DNA from 2 places in the Neptuniibacter sp. 2_MG-2023 genome. Region 1 is predicted to be linked to the other one. Evidence: predicted binding sites of a transcription regulator. Region 1 holds the regulator's gene; the other holds the start of a gene.
What was found. The regulator sigma-54, encoded in region 1, starts transcription at its own class of promoters, with help from an activator protein. The targets are predictions, from matches to a motif close to TGGCACNNNNNTTGCTNT.
Positions count from the first base shown of each region.

Region 1 (4,634 bases):
CTATTCGGATGTCGGCTAAGCTTGCGATAGGTTCTAAAAGCTGTATCTCTGACTCAATTGATTGTTGTAGATTCTTATGGGTATCTGAAAGAGGGTGTTTACGTCGGGTTGAACTATAACGTTTGAGTAAGGTGGCTTCCGATGAATCTAAAAAAATAACTTCATATTCAGCCCAATGATCTTGGCGAAGTTGATTTAAAATATCTGGAAATTTGGCTAAGTTACTGAGCAAATTGCGCGCATCAATACTGACCGCTATCTGGTCAGGGTGACTCGGGTCACTACTCATCTGTTGGACAAGGTCTGGTAGTAAGAGAGCCGGCAAATTGTCTATACAGTAGAAGCCAATATCTTCTAAAGCTTGTAATGCTGTACTTTTTCCTGAGCCGGAACGACCACTAATCACAACAAGCTTCATTTTAACTCCTAGGCAGCACTCAACTTACATAAAGTCTCATACAGAGAATGACTGTCTTGGCTTTCTCTTAGTTTGTTTCTGGCTTCTTCTTGGCTAAAGAGCTCTGCAACTGAGGCTAGTGTAGCTAAGTGCTCAGATGTTGAGTCTTCAGGAACAATCAAAATAAATAGAAGATCAACGGGTTTACCATCGATAGCATCAAAGTCTATAGGTGTATCTAGTTTGACTAGATAGCCTTTAGCTTCAGTGCATTCTGCCAGCCTGCAATGTGGAATGGCAATCCCATCGCCTATGCCTGTACTGCCAAGTTTTTCGCGCGAATGAAGTCCGTTAAATACTGATGATGAACTCATATCGGGATGTTGCTCCGATATTATTTCAGCAGCATTTTCCAGAATCCGCTTTTTACTGCCACCCTCAAGGCCACAAAGGACGCTTGAGGGGGTTAATAGTTCATGAAGCAACATAATTTTTTGGATACAGACCGGTTATTTGTGAGTTTTAGTTTTTTCTTTATGCTTAATGACTTGTCTATCTAACTTGTCAGTAAGGCCATCAATTGCAGCATACATATCTTCGTGTTCATGTGTAGCAAAGAGCTGGGCACCCGCTAAGTGCATCTCTGCCTCAGCTTTCTGGCGTTGTTTATCTACGCTGAGTGTGACTTGCACATTGGTGATGTTATCAAAATGACGCTCAATCTTTTGTAGTTTCGAGAGCACATAATCATTCATTGATTCAGTTAATTCTACATGGTGTCCAGTAATGTTGATCTGCATAGGTTTCTCCTATTTATTGCAGTGACATACTACTCTTGCCACTCTTTTATTAAACTAAACGCTTTCTTTCATTCGACGGTGGAATACCCATCGCTTCGCGATATTTCGCAATCGTACGTCTAGCAACTTTAAAGCCTTGTTCATCAAGAAATTGTGCAATTTTGTTGTCGCTTAATGGTTTAGCATTATTTTCAGCGGCCACCATCTTTTTGATAAGCGCTCTAATAGCGGTTGAGGACGCTGCGCCCCCTGTTGCTGTACTTACATGACTCGAGAAGAAGTATTTTAGTTCAAATATTCCACGGTGTGTGTGCATAAACTTTTGTGTGGTCACTCGAGAGATAGTGGATTCATGCATTTCTACGGCTTCAGCAATGTCATGAAGCACCATTGGCTTCATGCCTTCTTCGCCATGTTCCAGAAAGCCAATTTGTCGTTTTACTATCTCGTTTGACACTTTTAATAAGGTTTCGTTGCGGCTTTGTAAACTTTTAATAAACCATCGTGCTTCTTGCAGGTGGTTTTTTAGGTAGGTGTTATCAGAGCTATTATCGGCCCGTTTTACTAAACCTGCGTAACCTGAGTTGATACGTAGCTTAGGGGAAACTTCTGGGTTGAGGTGAACGCGCCATTCACCTTGCTGTTTTGTAACAAGAACGTCTGGAATAACATATTCAGCGGTACTGCTGCTGATTGAGGCGCCAGGTTTTGGATTTAGGCCTTGAATCAGCTGTATAACTTGCTGCAGTTGAGGTTCTTTTAAGCGTGTTTTTCTCATCAATTGACGGTAATCGTGAGCACCGAGTAGCTTAATGTATTGTTGTGCAACTTTGATCGCTTCATTTTTCCAAAGTGTCTCAGGCGGCAGTTGTTGTAACTGTATGCTTAAACACTCGCTGAGGTCACGGCAGGCAACACCTGCTGGATCAAATTGTTGTATGCGGTGCAAGACGGCTTCAATCTCATCCAGTTCTACTTCTTCAAACTGCTCACCTGTTTGCGCATGGAAATGATCTAAGATCTCATCCAGAGTGATGGTTAAATAACCATCAGGATTGATGCCGTCAATAATGTTCGTTGCAATAAGGCGATCAATATCACTCATTGGGGTAAGGTTTAATTGCCAATGAAGGTGGTCTTGCAGTGTTTCTTCTGCAGTGTCATTAGATTCGAAAGAGTCAAAATCTTCTTTGCTTTGACTTAGATTTGGGCCTGATGATTGGAATGTGTCTTCCCAGTTACTATCGGTTGAGAGCTCTTCTGGTATTTTCTCATTCCAGTTGTCTTCAGTTGTAATATTGTCGTCAAGCTCGGCTTCGGCTGTCGCGGTGGCTGTAGCTTCAGATTCTGTCTCTGGTGCCTGTGAATTACTCTCTTGAGTTTCGGAAGCCGAGGCGTGTTCGTCCTCAGAGACATCAAGCATAGGATTACTCTCTAATGCTTCTTGAATCTCTTGCTGAAGATCAAGCGTAGACAACTGCAGTAAGCGAATTGCTTGCTGTAGTTGTGGGGTCATTGTGAGCTGTTGCCCAATTTTTAGATGAAGCGCTTGTTTCATAATACTAAGGGACAAACTCCTGAAACTACATAATTCATTTATAGCTAAGTATATGCTTAAAGTGTGAACTGGTCGCCCAGATAAGCATTTCTTACTGCTTCGTTTGCCATAATATCGGCTGGTGAGCCGTTAGCAAGGATTGTACCTTCACTAACAATATAAGCTGTTTCGCATATATCTAAGGTTTCTCTCACATTATGATCAGTAATTAATATACCAATGCCCCTTGATTGAAGGTGGCGAATGGTCTGCTTTATGTCATTCACTGAGATAGGATCGACACCTGCAAAAGGTTCATCTAATAGAATAAATTCGGGTTCGGTTGCTAATGCCCGTGCAATTTCTACACGTCTACGTTCTCCACCAGAAAGACTCATGCCCATACTGTCTTTTATGTGTGTGATATGGAATTCTTCAAGCAACTCTTCCATTTTTAACTGGGCAGCGTGTTTATCTAAGTCTTTTCTTGTTTCTAAAATCGCAAGTAGATTGTCCTTCACAGACAGTTTTCTAAATATAGAAGCCTCTTGGGGAAGGTAGCCTATACCTTGCTGAGCACGGCCATGCATAGGTAGTGCGCTGATATCCTGCCCTTTGATTTTAACGGCGCCATTATCGGCTTGAACCAGACCAACAATCATGTAAAAGCAAGTGGTTTTCCCCGCGCCGTTGGGGCCTAAAAGGCCAACGATCTCACCATTCTTTATCTGTAGTGAAACGTCTTTAACAACTTCCCTGCCTTTATAGCGTTTGGCAAGATTTTTGGCCTCTAATAAGCTCATAGGGTTAGTTGGCCTTAGTTTTCTTTTTAGGTTGAATGACCATATTTATACGTCCTGGCTCACCTGTTTCGTCTTTGCTTGTGCCACCAAATGCGTTCACAATCGACTTATCTAGATCATAAACGATCTTGTTTCCAGTAAAAGTGTCTTCTGCTTGGACGACTTTAGCTTCTTCGGTAATAGTGAGTTTTTGATCATCTACCTGATAAAGTAAGTGCTTGCCCCAAGCGTCGCTGTATGGATCTCCTTTCCTTGGAAGTTGTCTGAAATGTGCAAGGCTTCCTTTGGCAATAAGTTTTTCAACTCCCTCTTCACCACGATACATATCAACATGCTCTCCTTCAATGAGAAGTGAGCCTTGTTTGATAATGACGTTGCCTTTGTAGGTGGTTATGCCTGTTTTGTCATCAATTTGTGCAGTATCTGCCGTAATGTAAATCGGCTGTTCTTGGTCGTCAGGAAGGGCGTACGCATTCGACACTGCAACAGCCAAAAGAATGAAGGCTAGATTATAACGCTTATTTTGCATTGTCATGGGTCCCTTCTACCCTAGAGTGTAAGTTAAGAACTCGATTATTGAAGTCAATATCCATACCTACGCCTTCAAGTATGCTTTGTTGTGATGTGATCTTAACGGGCTCATCAGTTTCTGCATAATCTTTATCAGGATAGATTGTCAGTTGCTCAGTGTTAAGTATGGTTGCTGATATAGAATCAGGATTATCATTAACTATGACATTTCCTGCAAGGTTTGTTTGATTATTATCATCTAAAACCGTGCCTGTGTTTGATGTAAGTTTAACTTTAGATCCATCATTTCTAACGCTAATACTCTCAGGATGATCTAGTGTGCTTAGGCTCAGGTTAGGGTAGTGCTCTAACTTGGCTGTATTTAGCACTCTTGAAAGTTTGCCTTCGCTATTCCACTCTTTGATGGTTGCTTCTTCGACAAAATAATCTATTCCGTGCAGCAGGGAGTTGTTGGTGCGTGGTCCCTCATTTGGGGAAGATGCAAAGCCCCAATAAAGTAATACAGGTATTAAAATAATAGCAGCGAGTGCCACTCTTATCTTATTGCTTAGATCTAACATTTATAA
Region 1 is NZ_JAUOQC010000007.1:34,290-38,923, forward strand. Features, by position in the region: gene rapZ (RNase adapter RapZ) at 1-418, opposite strand, end outside; gene ptsN (PTS IIA-like nitrogen regulatory protein PtsN) at 427-885, opposite strand; gene raiA (ribosome-associated translation inhibitor RaiA) at 907-1,197, opposite strand; gene Q4486_RS08405 (RNA polymerase factor sigma-54) at 1,247-2,755, opposite strand; gene lptB (LPS export ABC transporter ATP-binding protein) at 2,812-3,537, opposite strand; gene lptA (lipopolysaccharide transport periplasmic protein LptA) at 3,542-4,072, opposite strand; gene lptC (LPS export ABC transporter periplasmic protein LptC) at 4,056-4,628, opposite strand; gene Q4486_RS08425 (HAD family hydrolase) at 4,629-4,634, opposite strand, start outside.

Region 2 (4,634 bases), on a different contig from region 1:
AAACGCGAGACAAGATCTATATACTCAGGCGAAGAGAAGTCCAAATGCGCGGCTAGCTGATTTGCTAAACCGCCAACCTCACGCCCACCCATAGCATTAGGCTGTCCAGTAATAGAAAACGGGCCCGCTCCTTCAAAACCTATACGACCGGTAGCAAGGTGGCTATTAATAATCGCATTGGAATTATCAGTGCCACTAAAAGACTGGTTTACTCCTTGAGAATAAAAGGTCACAACTTTTTCAGTCTGGGCAAACCACTCATAAAACGTTGTTAAAATATCACTCTCTAGGTCACAATACTTAGCTACCGCTGAAACTGAGTCAAACTGCTGCTGGGCTGAAGTTAAAGCAAGCTCAAAACCTTCTGTGTATTGCTCAATGTAATCATGATTTAAACAATCCTGATCAGCCAGATAGCTCAATAATCCTGAAAATAACTCACTATCGGTACTTGGCTTAAGCGCTAAATGAAGATCCGCTAAATCACAGGTTGCTGTTCGGCGAGGATCAACCACTACTACTTTAAGGGAGGGGTTCTTTTTCTTAGCAGCCTGCATACGTTGATATAAAACAGGGTGGTTCCACGCGGTATTACTGCCGACCAGCACCAATAGTTCCGCTTTTTCCAAGTCTTCATAGGAACATGGCACTGTATCGCTACCAAAGGCACGTTTATAACCCGCTACAGCGGACGACATACAAAGACGTGAATTCGTATCCACATTGGCACTACCAATAAAACCTTTCATCAGTTTATTGGCTACATAATAATCTTCTGTGAGCAATTGACCGGATAAGTAAAAAGCTACAGAGTCAGGCCCGTGCTCCGATATAGTGCGAAGAAATTTAGAAGAGACCTCATCTAGTGCGCTATCCCAAGAAACAGGGACATTATTTATAAGAGGGGAAAGTAGACGACCACCCGCACCTAATACCTCATGCAGGGCTGAGCCTTTAACGCATAACCTGCCAAAATTAGCCGGATGAGATTTATCGCCTTTAACACCGATTGAACCGGAATCCAGAATATCAGCATCAACACCACAGCCCACACCGCAGTATGGACACGTTGTCATTTTGTGCATCTAAACCTCCACTGCTTTGTAACACACAAATCCAGATGCACTTTCCAGTTTACAGCGTACACGGCACGGAGCCACATATCTGCTAGTTGCCAGATAAGTGCGCTCCGTTGCGCTACTATAATTTTTTATGTACTAAACATGCTGTACATTTTTATCAATAAATATGATGAGTGACTCAGCAAGCAATGTGCCAATTGATAATACAGGCTAAGCTCAACTCATTTCACAGCCGCCCAATTAACTGTTAAAAGTAGACAAATGGGCAGCGAAAATAGAGAAAACTTAAAACCGCCCCATAATGGAACATTTATTGCTTATTTAATTCCTATCCAACTCCGGATATGGATTAATAAGTAACGTGAATCGTTTAAATGTTTTATTGATAGATGACGAACCGGAAAGAGTCCAAGCGCTCAAAGAAGCGCTACACTCATTAGGCCATTATGTCGTCTGCCAACTACCAAATACTACCCATCTCAATAAACGCGTAGAGGATACTCATCCTGATATCGTGATTATAGATATGGATTCGCCTAATCGAGACACGCTCGAAAGTATGTCTACGATGAGTAAGAACAATCCAAGACCCATCATTTTTTTCGCTGAGCAGCAAAACGATCGCAAAACCATGTGTGATGCTATCAATGCCGGTGTCAGTGCTTATATCGCAGACGGATTACAACCCGAGCGAGTTAAAGCCATTATGGATACCGCTATTGCTCATTTCGATGCTCACAGTTCACTACGCGCAGAACTCGAAAAAGCTAAAACTCAATTAGCGGATAGGAAAGTTATTGAAAAAGCCAAAGGCATGCTAATGAAGCATCAAGGGTGCGATGAGAAACAAGCATTTGAAACGCTTCGAAAATTAGCCATGGATCGAGGTCAAAAACTACCTGATGTCGCTCAGAGTGTTATTGATGTTCTGGAACTAACGAACGGCCTGCGCAAGTAGAGATGAGAGGATAATTTATGTCAGAATTACTGACAGTTGAAAAAAACAAACTAAAGCTCGGTTTTGTCGCGCTATTAGATTGTGCACCTTTAGTTGTTGCTAGGGAAAAAGGCTTTTTCGAGAAGTATAATCTCAACGTTGTTTTGTGTAAGGAAGCCTCCTGGGCTTCGATACGGGATAAAGTCAGTTTCGGTCTTTACGATGGCGCCCACATGCTCGCACCTATGCCATTAGCCGCTACACTGGGCTTAAATGGCAATAAAACAGCAATGTTAACCGCCCTATCCCTCAGCCAAAACGGTACGGCAATCACTTTATCTAAAGAGTGCCATACCCTCTTATCCAAAACAATTGATAACTGGGAAGACGACAAACTAGTCGGTGAGCAATTTAAAAAACAGGTAAAGAGCAGCTCAGTCAAACCGGTCATGGCAACGGTATATCCATACTCAAACCATTATTATCAGCTTCGTTACTGGCTTGAACAACATGGGATTGATGCAGAACATGATGTGCAATTAATCGCTGTTCCACCAACCCAGATGATACCAAGCTTATCTAATGGCGCTATAGATGGTTATTGCGTAGGTGAACCTTGGAACAGTTTAGCGCTCATTCAGAAGATCGGCGGCTTACTGACGACCGGGCACAAAATATGGGGAGCCCATACAGAAAAGGTTCTTGGTGTGACTCAAGAGTGGGCAGCGGCCTACCCTAATACCCACCAAGCATTAGTAAAAGCGTTATATGAAGCTTGCCAATGGGTTGAAGATATCAACAATAAAGAGGAGCTCTACCAACTCCTTGCGCTACCTCCATACCTAGATCAAGCCGCCACTAAGCTTTCTGACTACACACCACCCTTGGCAATGGAGCAGCATTTCGCTGGCGCGACGGTTAACATTCCAGATCCTAAACAGGGTATTTTTATACTGGAGCAGATGAAGCAGTGTGGACAACTATCAAACCAAGAAGCTGATTTCTCCGAGATTAGCCTCTCAGTCTACCGCCATGATCTTTTTCAGCGCTGGATCAGCTGAAATTAAAGGCAGAAGCACATCTTCTGCCTTACCTTTTTCTTGATTAGGCTTTATCGACAGTAAGAGCGAAAACCTACCCATAATGTCAGAAACAAACCTTACACCCTTTTTGCATCAATACGCACCTCTTATGACCACTCACGCACTATTGTGCAGCGCGGCAGCTCTGTTTAATCTTACAAAAAACCAAGAAATTAAAACTAACTATCTGTTTATAAAAGAATTTATAATTAATGGCACAGCACATGCTTTATTAATCCACAAAGAATTGCTCAATGATGGGCACTCTCAAAAGATTACAAGGGCCTAAAAACCCGACAGTTTATTTTATGGCAAAGGCGCCTTAACGAATCACGAATTTGTGGTTACGTTAGGCGCCTTTTTGTTTTTCAAGATTGGAGAAGCGATCCATGCTTAATAAGAAAACGGCTCTACTCAGCAAAATCATCAGTAGTACGGTTTTGGCCGCCGCCTTGATTACTACCCCTGCATGGGCAGTAACAGGCGAGCCCGAAAAAGAAGACCTTAAATTTGGTTTTATTAAGTTAACGGATATGGCGCCTTTGGCGATCGCTTACGAAAAAGGCTTCTTTGAAGATGAAGGCCTATACGTAACACTAGAAGCCCAAGCTAATTGGAAGGTTCTTTTAGACCGCGTTATTGATGGAGAACTTGATGGCGCCCATATGCTTGCAGGACAACCTTTAGGCGCAACAATAGGGTTTGGTACTCAGTCCCACATTATTACTGCATTCAGCATGGATCTAAATGGTAACGCTATCACTGTATCCAATGACATTTGGGATCAGATGAAACAGTACGTACCTAAAGGGCCTGATGGAAAACCAGTTCACCCAATTAAAGCAGACGCCTTAAAGCCAATTGTTGAAAAATATAAAGATGAAGGTAAACCTTTCAACATGGGTATGGTGTTCCCTGTTTCTACCCATAACTATGAACTACGTTATTGGTTAGCGGCAGGCGGTATTCACCCTGGTTATTACGCGCCTCATAACGGTGATACATCAGGCACAATCGATGCAGATGCGCTTTTATCCGTGACTCCGCCACCTCAAATGCCTGCAACAATGGAAGCAGGCACTATCTATGGTTACTGTGTTGGCGAACCTTGGAATCAGCAAGCCGTGTTTAAAGGTATTGGTGTTCCAGTCGTAACCGATTATGAGATCTGGAAAAACAACCCAGAGAAAGTTTTCGGGGTATCTAAAACATGGGCGGACGAAAACCCTAATACCCATATCCGTGTTGTTAAAGCGATGATTCGTGCCGCTAAATGGTTAGATGACAACAATAATGCTAACCGCCCAGAAGCGGTGAAGATTTTATCAAAGTCTGATTATGTCGGTGCGGATTACGATGTTATCGCTAACTCAATGACGGGTACTTTTGAGTACGAAAAAGGCGATAAACGTGAAGTGCCTGATTTCAACGTATTCTTCCGCTATAACGCAACTTACCCATACTACTCTGATGCGATCTGGTACTTAACTCAGATGCGTCGCTGGGGTCAAATTGCTGAACCTAAATCAGATC
Region 2 is NZ_JAUOQC010000002.1:33,393-38,026, reverse strand. Features, by position in the region: gene Q4486_RS02725 (nitrate reductase) at 1-1,085, opposite strand, end outside; gene Q4486_RS02720 (ANTAR domain-containing response regulator) at 1,444-2,040, shown strand; gene Q4486_RS02715 (CmpA/NrtA family ABC transporter substrate-binding protein) at 2,058-3,080, shown strand; gene Q4486_RS02710 (CmpA/NrtA family ABC transporter substrate-binding protein) at 3,491-4,634, shown strand, end outside.
Region 2: Q4486_RS02720 (ANTAR domain-containing response regulator) is a predicted target of sigma-54. The motif match lies at 1,385-1,402, and genes of this name have one in related genera.